DNA from 3 places in the Paenibacillus sp. FSL H7-0756 genome. Region 2 is predicted to be linked to each of the others. Evidence: riboswitches for the same ligand, from Rfam matches in the RefSeq annotation. Region 2 holds a riboswitch; each other region holds the start of a gene.
The links. Region 2 has a riboswitch for cobalamin ahead of NST04_RS31745 (energy-coupling factor ABC transporter permease). Riboswitches for the same ligand answer to the same signal wherever they lie in the genome.

Region 1 (3,952 bases), 1.0 Mb from region 2:
GGCAAGGATACAGCTGCGCCGGTGGCCAGCCCCAGCCCGCTTCCGGCAGTGACCGGACAAGCCGCTGTAGCGGCTCCCGTCTCTGTCCGGCTTATCGGCGGCGGTAATAACGGCGGTGATACAGGGACTGGCGGAAACGCGGAGGGCGGAGCAGGAAGTGGGGAAGCGGGTAAGAAGAACGGCGTGAAGCTGTTGTTCAGCTTCACTGATGCTGCGGAATGCTCCGCCTTCAAGCCGGAGCGGATCGGTGTGGAGTCCGCCAGCGGCGTTACGGACTATGAGGTTAAGGCAACGGTTAGCAGTTGCCAGGTTGCAGCAGGCGCCGGAGTAGAGGGCGATGCGAAGGGTGAGGCAGGAGCCGGAGCGGACGGCGGTGCCAAGGCTGAGGCAGGTGCCGGAGTGGACGGCGATGCGAAGGGTGAAGCAGGCGCCGGAGTGGACGGCGATGCGGACAGTGGAGCCGCCGCCTCTCCAGCGGCGGCGGGGACTCCTCCGTCACGCGTATACGAGGTGACGGTGGAGCTATCAGCAGGCGCGAAGCTGGCGGCGGGTGATATGATCACCGCCGGAAGATACTCGCTGAAGCTGGCGGCAGATCCGGGCAGCGCTCCGGAAGCTACAGCTACAGCCGCGCCTAGTGCGGAGCCATCCGCTTCCGCAAGCCCGGAAGCGGACACGGATGCGGAATAACACAGGCGGCCATAAGCAGGCTGCGTAAGCTTTTAAATAACGCGATCGGGTAGTGCTCAGAGTAATTCAATCGACATATGTGAATTGTAGCCTATAGGTACGCTGATGTCCGAAAGAAGCTTCTCAATTGCACTTCGTACACTAGAATCAGGCATAATGGAGTTAATATGGCGTTCTGTTGTATTTGATGCAGTAGATTTTTGGGATTTGGCCCGGCTGAGGGGGATTTGCCGAAATCGATGGTATGAAGTGCAACAGAATGCGTTATCGGCTGCTTTTATACTAATTCTGATGTACATAATACAATCGGCCTTCTGCCGGTGTCTCCATAGGTGCGCTAGTGTATTGATTAGCAGTGGACCAACGTCTTGATTAGCAGCAGAAGAGTAACTTTTTACAGTCCTGAATAGTACGATGTGCCGGGGGAGCGGGCATGTGCTGTTCAGGATTTTTGTGCGGAATGGGCTGAGCTTTGGGGGAGCTGGAATAGATGTAGCTTGTCTATAGACATACAGGGGAATAGTCGATATGATGGTTTGAGAATATTAAAATTTAATAAGCTTGAGGAAAAGGTGCAGATTGCCTTAGAGACCGCGCGCTGTCGCTAGCAGATGCTGGCAGGGCTATGTCTAATAGAGGAATCTGCTTAAAAGGGAAGCCCGGTGCAAGTCCGGCGCGGTCCCGCCACTGTAAATACGGAGCAACTCCTGAAGAGCCACTGTCTGCTAAGCGGATGGGAAGGCGGGGGAAGCGGTGAAGTATGAGCCAGGAGACCTGCCTTTTTCGATGTTGTTTCTATTCTTCGGGGGTAAGAATGTGAAGCAGATGCTGATATTGGCGAGGGCTGTATGTGCTGTATAGTATGTAATGTGGGAGAGTAATCAACTCCCTCAGCCGCCCTGTGCGAAAGTTCTTCCCCGGCCGCCCTGCATAGGGCGGTCTTTAGGTTGCTGCTCTATCTGCGTAAGGAAGCAGGATTTATCCATTCTATTTCAGGAAAGAGGTTAGTTATGAAGAACCATTCTCTATCATTCAGGTTCACACGGTTGGGACTTGCTGTTATCATGCTGTTTGCACTGCTGGGAGCAGCCGTAGCCCCGGCAGGACAAGCTGCTGCTGCACAGGCAGGCGGAACTTCCGCACCGGCGGTATCCGCTCTGCCCGCAAGTGAGGCAGCCAGTGTGACCGCTGCGGTCTATGCTACTGCAGAATACATGCTGAAGAACGGAGTCCAGTCGGACTGGCAGGCGATTGGCCTTGCACAAGCAGGCTACAAGGTTCCAGCCAGCTATCTGAAGGCGCTTGAAGGTAAGCTGAGTGAGGCTAAGGGTGTTTTTGCCAGAGCTACGGACTATGCCCGCATCACACTTGCTGTTAAGGCACTGGGCGGCGACCCTGAGAAGGTGGCAGGCTATAACCTGATCGAGAAGCTCTACAATCACGAGGCAATTACCGGCCAGACGCTGAATAATCCGGTCTATGCACTGCTGGCTCTGGATTCCGGCAGTTATACAATCCCGGCAAATGCGAAATGGACACAGTCTAAGCTGCTGGCAGAGATTCTGGCGAAGCAAAACCCGGACGGCGGCTTCACCCTGACCACGGGTGCGAGTGATCCGGATATGACAGCGATGACGCTGAATGCACTGGCTGGACACAAGCAGGAAGCAGCCGTGAATACTGCTGGTCAGCGGGCGGCAGCCTGGCTGGCTAAGGCACAGGACAAGAACGGCGGATATGGCGACAGCAGCGAGAGTGTGGCTCAGGCCATTATCGGTCTGTCTGCCTTCGGCATTGATCCGGCGGGAGCAGAGTACACCAAAGGCCAGATCAATCTGGTCAGCAAGCTGCTGAGCTTCAGCGCAGAGGGTGGCGGATTCGTCCACACTGCGGGCGGCAGCTCCAATCCGCTCTCAACGGAGCAGGCTCTGGAGGCTTTGGTAGCGTACAAGCTGTTTGGTACAGGCGGCAAGCTCTTTGATTTTAGCGGCACACCAGTGAAGAATCCTCAGGTAAGTGTCTCGGTTACTGTGGAAGGTCCAAATGGAACCTTGGCTGAGGGCAGCGTGTACGCCGGAAATGTACTTAAGGCACTGGAAAAGACAGCCGCCGCTAAGCGCCTGGCCCTGGTCAATGAAGCAGGCAATTATGTGACGGGGATCGGCGGCGTGATTGCGGGTACTTTTGGCGGATATGATGGCTGGATGTATGTGGTTGCCCGCGGCGGAGCATGGATCTATCCAAGTGTAGGGATGGGCGATTTCGCGCTGGAGGAGAATGACCGCATAGTAGTCTATTATGGCGGGGACAACACGCAGGTGGTTGATGCCGTAACCGTGACTCCCGCACAGCCGCAGCCTGGACAAGAGCTGAAGGTGCAGGTAACCCAGAAGCAATGGGTATGGAATGAGGCGACCTTCACCTCTGATCCGGTAACTTCACCGGCAGCAGGCGTACAGGTAACCATCGGCGGTAAAACAGCAGTTACAGATGCTGCGGGCGTGGCTGTTGTGGTCGGAGGTCTGCCGGCGAATAAATATACCCTGACGGTTACGGGATATCTGAAGGATAAAACCCCAGCAGTTGTCCGTCATACGGTCCCGGTAACGGTGGCTTCTGCGGCGGCGGACCGTCCGGCTTTTGCCGATGTGAAGTCGATCTCGCCTTGGGCGCTGGAGTCGGTATACACGGCGTATGACCGCAAGCTGATGAATGGTGTGAGTGAGGGCAGTCTGCTGTTTGCACCGAAAAAGAATATTACTCGTGCTGAATTTGCAGCACTGCTGCTGCGCTTAACCGGGAACGAGCCGTCTGCGGCGTCTTCCGCTGGGGCCTTCAGTGATGTTAAGGCGGGTACATGGTATTATGGAACAGTGAACCGCGCGAAAGAGCTTGGAATCATCAGCGGCGTGAGCGCCACGACGTTCAAACCGGACGGGCTGGTTACGCGCCAGGATATGGCTGTGATGATGGTTAGAGCTTTTAAGCTGGATGCAGCTGGAGCCGGAGCAGGCGCTGGTAAGTTCAGCGACGAAGATAAAATTAGTGACTATGCATTGTCCGCTGTCCGCACGGTAACGGGACTTGGATATATGAGCGGCACCGGCGGCGCATTTGAGCCTACTGCTGTGGTAACCCGTGAGATGGCTGCTGCTGTAGCGGTTAGATTGCCATAGTTCTTAGTTGGTTGGGAGCTGACTGTACTGCACGCTGGTACTGCTCGTTAGTACTGCTCGTTGGGGCCGGCGATAAGTGGATAATT
Region 2 (3,952 bases):
CGGGTTGGATGTTGGGAGGGCATTAGTGCCCCTGAATTTGCTGAAAGTGGGCGATGAGCGGAAATGAAGAGCATTAGTGCACCTGAATCGGCCAAAAGTGGGCGTGAAGCAGAACTGAGGGGTATTGGCTCCAAAAGTAGCTGAAATGAAAACTACCTAATTAGTCTAACTAATCAATCCCCCCTACCTACCTACCTACCTACCTACCTACCTACCTACCTACCTACCTACCTACCTACCTACCTACCTACCTACGCCATCTAAACACCCTAATCAGGCTTTCATAAAGAACCCGGCAAATCTGCCACACCATCCGTATAAAACAGCTCAAACACCAGATCCTCGTTGTAGTTACCGAAGCCTTTCCCGAACAGGGTGAGACCGCCGATGTGCTCGGCATCCTCCTCGACAGAGAGCCGGAAGGTCCATTGTTTGTTACGGATGCCTACCTGATCGAGGGTGACTTCCGACAGCTTTTGCCCGTCCATGAAGGTGCCCGACTGCGTAATCCGCAGCTGCTTGAGCAGGCCGTATTGATTGGTGAGTGCAGGCCACCAGGCCGGGGTGTATTTTCCCGGATTATCTCCGTAGTCACCGGGGCTGGTCCAGAAGCCAAGCGATTGTCCGTTCAGCGTGAAGGTAATATCCGACGGCCAGTTATTGTTAATCGACGGGGCTTCGGAGGCGATCTCCATCGTGATGGCAAGCTCCTCCGGCTGCTGGCTGGACAGCAGGAAATTCGGGATTTTATACTCGACGAACCCCTTGCCGAACCAAAGAATTCCGGCGTTCACCCGCTCCTGGTCCCAGAAGTAACGGGGATCGTCGAAGTGCCCGATGACCCTCTCCGTCGTAGACAGTCCGCAGGTAGGCTCGATCTGGAAGTCGGAATAATGCCCCACCGGGATGTCCTTGCGGTATCCTCTGCGCGGAGTCCGGGCTTGTCCCGGAAAAACAATCTCTGCCCCGTCGGCGGCCAGTGTACAAATCTTCTGCAGCCCGCTTTTACCGGGAGCCATGTGGCTGGTGATCAGCCCGGCGGCTTCCAGCTTTCGCACATGCATGGTCATAATCGCACTGCTGAGCTTGAGGGCTGCGGCCAGCTCCTTCACGTTCATGGGCTTATCGGACAGCAGCCGCAGCATGTGCAGACGCACGGTACTGGACAGGGCCTCGTACACGGGCAGGGATTGTTCGGTTAGATCAAGTTTCATCAGATGCCTCCACGTTCAAGTTATATAGTTAATAATTATATTACTCAAATAAAATTTCTACAAGCCATGATTGGCTGCAGGACAGCTTTTCCAATTTATATCACAGACACGCTGAGCCGGGTCCGCTATGATGTGAGATGAATTAGCGATGAAACAAGGTGCTCTTGCCGGATGCGGCAAGGGATAACAGGGAATCGGGTGCAACTCCCGAGCGGTCCCGCCACTGTATGGAAGAGCTGCACTTCATGAGGTCACTCGGGAAGCCCCGGGGAAGACGAAGCCTGCGGCGCCTGTATTCCAAGCCAGGAGACCTACCTTGTCGACGCACACCACGACTCTACGCGGATAGGAGCGGTGTACGGATAGGTTAATGAGAAGAGGCGTTCTGCCCTGATGGACCGGAGGAATCTTGGAGCTTAGCGAGGGCACCGGTTGATAGCTGCGGGATACAAGGATACGGACCATAGTGATGGGACGAAGTAAGCCCCTTGTTCTGCTTGGCTTCAGGCTGCGCACTCCATCGAATTTGCCTGCGTACATACACTCCCACCCTTTAGGGTGGGTTTTTTGGGCTTTATGATCTTAGATTGGGAAATCAACAAACATGGAGGGTGACAAATGAAAAAACACAGAGGGTGGAGCTTTGCGGCACTGGTTGCCGGATTTACGGTCTACTTTATGCTGAACGAACCGGGTACGGCCCGCGCGATGCACATTATGGAAGGATTCCTGCCGGTAGGCTGGGCGGTGTTCTGGTGGGCGGCGTTTATCCCGTTCTTTGTGCTGGGAATCTTCAAGCTGAGAGTCATGACCCGGGAGAACCCGGAGCTGAAGCTGCTGCTGGGTCTGGCCGGGGCGTTTACCTTCGTTCTGTCCGCGCTCAAAATGCCTTCCGTTACCGGAAGCAGCTCCCACCCAACCGGTACCGGACTGGGTGCGGTAATGCTGGGGCCGCTGCCCATGAGCGTAATCGGCTCGATTGTCCTGCTGTTTCAGGCGCTGCTGCTGGCGCACGGCGGGATCACTACGCTTGGGGCCAATGCGTTCTCGATGGCGGTGGCGGGTCCTTTTGCCGGATATGCCGTGTATAAGCTGATGATGAAGCTGCCGGACCGCGAGAAGCTGGCTTTGTTCTGTGCGGCAGCGGTAGCTGATCTGAGTACGTATGTAGTGACTTCCTTTCAACTGGCGGTGGCTTTTCCGGCGGCGGATGGCGGCGTTCTGGCTTCTTTTCTCAAATTCGGGGGAATCTTTGCCGTGACGCAAATCCCGCTGGCCATCAGTGAAGGGTTGTTGACGGTACTGCTGTGGAATTGGCTGAAATCGTATAGCCCGAATGAATTGTCGCTGCTGAAACGCAAGGTGAACGGAGGAAGAGCCTAATGAGCAATAAAATGAAAAACGGACTGATGCTGCTGGTTGTTATTCTGCTGGTTATTCTGCCGCTGCTGCTGGTCAACGGGGAATTCGGCGGGGCGGATGATGCGGCTGAAGGTGTAATTACCGAGATTAATCCTGATTATAAGCCGTGGTTCAAGCCGCTGACTGAGCTCCCGGGGGAGACGGAGAGTATGCTGTTTGCATTGCAGGCAGCGATTGGTGCCGGAGTGATCGGTTATACCCTGGGGCTGCTCAAGGGCAAGCAAGGCGGGACGAAGCAGCATAGCAGCAAGTGATCCGGCGGATTGACGTTCTCTCCTACAATAATGCGCTGCGCCAGTTGTCCCCTATGTGGAAAAGCTCGTTCGCAGCCCTGATGTTCCTGCTCTCTTACACCGTACATCCGGTACTGCAGGCTGCAATCACCCTATGGATGATGTCCTGGTGTGTATTGCAGGCCCGTATTCCCTTCCGTGCTTATGGCATGCTGTTCGGCACAGCGCTGCTGTTCTATGCGCTTAGCGTACCGGCACTGCTCGTGGAATTCGGGCATCCGGCAGCGGGTCAGGCTGGTATATTCCCGCTTCCGGGACTGAACCTTCCGGTATATGTTACAGCGGCGGGGCTTCAGCGGGCAGGGGGGCTGCTGGCCAGAATCTCTGCTTGCATGAGCTGTTTCTTTTTCCTGATGTTCACTACTCCGTTTAGTGAGCTTTTGCAGGTGCTGCGCAGGCTGCGGATGCCGCAGATTGTCCTGGAGCTGATGCTGATTATGTACCGCTTCCTGTTCCTGCTGAGTGATGCAGCGCATGGTCTGCTGCTGGCCCGCAGACTGCGCGGAGGCCGCCGTGGCTACAAGGCTAGACTGCGGGAGACTGCGGCCATGGCAGGAGCGTTGTTCGGCAACACGATGCACCGTTATTACGGATTATCGCAGGGGCTGCTGGCGCGCGGATTCACAGACGAGATTATTCTCCCGCCATATACAGCGCGTCCTGTGCCGCGGCGCTATTCAATCCAGGCTTATGCCGGTATTGCGCTGCTGCTGCTGGCTGAAGCGTACTTTATCTCTAATACATGAAAGGAGCCGGCCATGGATCAGGAATCTAGCTTGGCTTGTGACGGAGTGGCGTTCCATTACCCGGATACGAAGGAGCCTGCGCTGCATGAACTGACGTTCTCCATTCCAGCAGGCAGCAAGACGGCGGTGCTTGGGCATAACGGTTCAGGCAAATCGACGCTCTTCCTGCATGCCGTCGGCATTCTGCGCCCGCAGCAGGGTACGGTTGTGCAAGGAGGGAAGGCATTATCCTACTCCAAAAAAGAGCTGGCCGCTCTGCGGCGGAGAGTGGGCCTGG
Region 3 (3,952 bases), on a different contig from region 2:
AGAGAATTCCGCTCTGTTCCGCGATCTCGAAGACGCTCCGGAAATCTACCTCTCCCTTTCCAAGATCAGTCTCCTCATTGTCTGCTCCGAAATCCTTAATGTGGACCAGCGGAACACGTCCGGCGTACCGTGATACATATTGAGCCGGGTTAGCTCCGCCCCTGTATACCCAGCCCAGATCGAACTCTGCCAGCATCTGCTCCGCAGGAATCTGCTCCAGCCAGATATCGATGACCGCCTTGCCGTCAACCTCTGCGAATTCATAATCATGGTTGTGATAACCGTACTGCATCCCTGCCGCCCGGACCATCGCGGAAGCCTTCTCCAGGAATGGAATGATTCTTGTTACATCCTCTATGGAAGGGTTCGGCGGAAGCGGTGCCGACGGGGTGATCATATATTGCAGTCCGAGCTCTATACCGTATTCAATCTCTTTGGCTAATGCCTGTTCCATCTTATCCAGACTGCTGAAGTCCAGGCCTACATGCGCCGAAGGGGCAGCCAGGCCAAGCTCATCCAGCTTACGGCGCAGTTCCCCTGCAGATACACCGAAATAACCGGCGAATTCCACTGCGTGGTACCCCATCTCTGCCACCTTGGCCAGTGTACCGAGGAAATCGCGTTCCGTCTGGTCACGCAATGTATACATTTGAATTCCGATCTGCTGTGCTGCTTCTGTCATGAAGAATCCGCTCCTTATCGGTTAATTCTGATTAGATACTATAATGGTTACTCTCCTTGCAGCTTGCGCTCCACGGATTCCAGCTTGCTGCGGCTGGTGGAGGGCTTGTCGCGCCGGTCGTCGATCTTGAGCGAGGTTGAGACTCTCTGCGCCCCGGCGGTGAACGGCGACTCATGCAGCGCTTCTACCGCAGCCAGAATCCGCGCTACCGGCCCTTCAATAATCGTTCCCATGGAAGTAAGCTCGTAGGTTATGCCCTCCACCGTCTCCAGCACGCGCTGCATCTCGGCCACATAGCTGCTGAGGCTGGTACTGCCTGTGCCAACCGGAATAACGGTCACTTCGCCAATTGCCATCGTAATCACCCTCCTGATTATCTGATCTGCCTGCCCCCTGATTATCCTCTTATTGTACCGCTTCGCCAAGCTTCCCACAAATCCCCTGCCCGCCCCGCTACTCTCTCAATATTCGTTAAAAAGATTACGAGGATTAGACGCACTCTATTTATGGATTCTTTGTGGCGTATTTTCGGAGAATTTATGAAAAATTCAAGGCAGATTTAGAGGAAAGTTGTGGATTACCTGTGGACTAACTGTGGATCAGCTGTGAGTAAAAGCGCCGAACCCGCTCCCCGTGCGGGATTGCAAAAAAACATTTACAAACACAATATATTGCGGTACGTTTATTGAACGATATCAAAATATAGTAGAAACAGGTGTTTCACCCCTAGTAATAGAGGTGAGACTTAATAGGGAAGCGCGGTGCAAAGCCGCTGCGGTCCCGCCACTGTAACCGGATGCTCCCAGGGTGCGATGCCCAGGGCCGCATTCTCCGGCTAATTGCCACTAAGGGGCAGAATAAGCCCCCCGGGAAGGCGCCGGAGGAGTTGCCGGAAGCCAGGAGACCTGCCTGTTTCGGTGGCACCGCTTAGACTCCTGCGAGGAACAGGGGAGGTGTCCGTATGCGGCCTGCCATAGCAGAGTTAGCCTTCCGTCAATCGGGCCAGAGGCTGCCGATACCTGAGGATGATCGCGGATTATCTTCAGGTATCGGCTCTGCGGAATATACAAGAACGGGCGAAAGCTATTCGCCCCTTGTCTGCTCGTATATTCCACCCAGACCACAGGCAAATTTCCGCTTTCCGGAGCTTTGCATCCTGCATTCGGGCATTTCCGGCCTTCCCGGCCGGAGGTGCTTTTTTAACGCTTACAATACCCGAGAGGAGAGAGTTATATAATGACACTGCTGGAGAAACGTTATAACGAAGGACAAGCTGCACAGGAGGATCTTTTGGAAGAGGTCATTCATCTGGGACGGGATATTATCGACAGCCGGGATCTGGATCTGCTGCGCGAGAACGCCAACCTGAACGGGGAGAGCTTTTCCGGCAAAATGAGCAAGTTCGGCAGTGAATACTCCAAATGGTATGCCCGCAACTTCACCATGCCGCCACAGCTGGTACAGGCTACCTTGGATAATGTCGTCTATGTACATGACCTTGATCAATACGCCATTGGAACCACGAACTGCATCTTCATTCCGTTCGAACGGCTTCTCCGTGAAGGCTTCAATACCGGCAACGGCAGTGTACGGCCTCCCAACTCGATTATGACGGCGATGTCGCTGGTGGCGATTATTTTCCAGTCACAGCAGAATGCGCAATACGGCGGCGTATCCGCCAACAAGCTGGATTATGATCTGGCCCCTTATGTTACCAAATCCTTCTCCAAGCTCTTCCGCAAAGGTCTGGAGTATTTCGAGGAGAATGCAGAAGTGTCTGAGCTTGGGGAGATTACGATGAGCCGCAGCGATCTGGCTGAGCAGTATCCGCGCGCCTTCCGTTTTGCCCTTAAGGAGACAGAGAGCGAGACTCTGCAGGCCGCAGAGAGTATGGTACATAACCTGAATACGATGTCCAGCCGCTCCGGCGGACAGATTCCTTTTACCAGCATCAACTACGGCACCTGTACCTCCCCGGAGGGCCAGCTTGTGATCAGCTCGCTGCTGACGGCCACCATGAACGGACTGGGCAGCGGAGAGACGCCGGTGTTCCCGATTCAGATCTTCAAATGTAAGCAAGGCATCAACCAGCAGCCGGGTGATCCTAACTACGAGCTGTTCCTGAAGGCAGCCGAGTGCTCGGCGCGCAGATTGTATCCGAACTTCGCCAACCTGGACGCTCCGTTGAATATGCAATATTATGATCCGGCTGACCCGGATACCGAATTCGCTACCATGGGCTGCCGCACCCGTGTGCTCGGCGACCGCTTCGGACGTAACCACTGCTCCGGCAAAGGCAACCTGTCCTTCAACACGCTCAACCTGGTGCGTCTTGGTCTGGCCCACGGCACGATAACCAACCGCCGTCTCGCTGCTGATGAAGAAGGGTTCTTCGATGACCTCACTCACTATATGGATATTGCGCTCGACGGCCTGCTGCACCGCTTCCGTATTCAGGCTTCCCAGAAGGCCAAAGCCTCCGATTTCATGATGCGTGAAGGCGTCTGGGAGGGCGGCGAGCAGCTTGCCCCTGATGACAGCGTAGGCGAACTGCTGAAGCACGGCAGTCTGTCGCTGGGCTTCATTGGAATGGCAGAATGCATGAAAGCTATGTACGGCAAGCACCACGGCGAAGATATGGAGATTCACGCCAAGGCTGTAGCCATCGTCCGCCACATGCGTGAATATTGCGACCGCAAGAGCGAGGAGCTTAACCTCAACATCACCTTGTTCGCAACACCGGCCGAAGGTCTCTCCGGCAAGTTCACGAAGATCGACCGCAACGTGCTCGGCTCTATCCCTGGCGTAACCGACCGTGAATACTATACGAACTCGTTCCACATTCCGGTCTACCATGAACTGAGCGCAGCCAAGAAGATTAGCCTGGAAGCTCCGTTCCATGAATATTGCAACGCCGGAGCGATCTCCTATGTCGAGCTGAACGGCAATGCCCGGAGCAACCCGTCAGCTTTCGTCAAAATCATCAAATACGCGCTGGAGCAGGACATCAGCTACTTCAGCATTAACCATCCGATTGACCGCTGCTCCGGCTGCGGCTATGAAGGGGTCATCGGCACGAATTGCCCGACCTGCAATGCCCATGAGGATACCACCCATATCCGCCGTCTGCGCCGGGTTACCGGGTATCTGACCGGTGACTATCAGACCCGCTTCAATGCCGCCAAGCAAGCCGAAGTCCGGGACCGTGTTAAGCATCTATGAACATCTGCGGATATTACCCGGAGTCGATCAATGAAGGGGAAGGCCTGC

Region 1: it holds a riboswitch for cobalamin, as region 2 does, so the genes downstream of both, NST04_RS27200 (S-layer homology domain-containing protein) here and NST04_RS31745 (energy-coupling factor ABC transporter permease) in region 2, are expected to answer to the same signal.
Region 3: it holds a riboswitch for cobalamin, as region 2 does, so the genes downstream of both, NST04_RS01110 (anaerobic ribonucleoside triphosphate reductase) here and NST04_RS31745 (energy-coupling factor ABC transporter permease) in region 2, are expected to answer to the same signal.

What each region holds. Positions count from the first base shown of each region.
Region 1 is NZ_JBBOVT010000003.1:301,905-305,856, forward strand. It holds gene NST04_RS27195 (GAP1-N2 domain-containing protein) at 1-690, shown strand, start outside; cobalamin riboswitch at 1,294-1,486, shown strand; gene NST04_RS27200 (S-layer homology domain-containing protein) at 1,701-3,866, shown strand.
Region 2 is NZ_JBBOVT010000003.1:1,333,722-1,337,673, forward strand. It holds gene NST04_RS31740 (ArsR/SmtB family transcription factor) at 282-1,214, opposite strand; cobalamin riboswitch at 1,354-1,547, shown strand; gene NST04_RS31745 (energy-coupling factor ABC transporter permease) at 1,833-2,597, shown strand; gene NST04_RS31750 (energy-coupling factor ABC transporter substrate-binding protein) at 2,597-2,890, shown strand; gene cbiQ (cobalt ECF transporter T component CbiQ) at 2,887-3,675, shown strand; gene NST04_RS31760 (energy-coupling factor ABC transporter ATP-binding protein) at 3,688-3,952, shown strand, end outside.
Region 3 is NZ_JBBOVT010000001.1:251,521-255,472, forward strand. It holds gene NST04_RS01100 (sugar phosphate isomerase/epimerase family protein) at 1-682, opposite strand, end outside; gene NST04_RS01105 (MTH1187 family thiamine-binding protein) at 730-1,038, opposite strand; cobalamin riboswitch at 1,379-1,609, shown strand; gene NST04_RS01110 (anaerobic ribonucleoside triphosphate reductase) at 1,919-3,904, shown strand; gene nrdG (anaerobic ribonucleoside-triphosphate reductase activating protein) at 3,901-3,952, shown strand, end outside.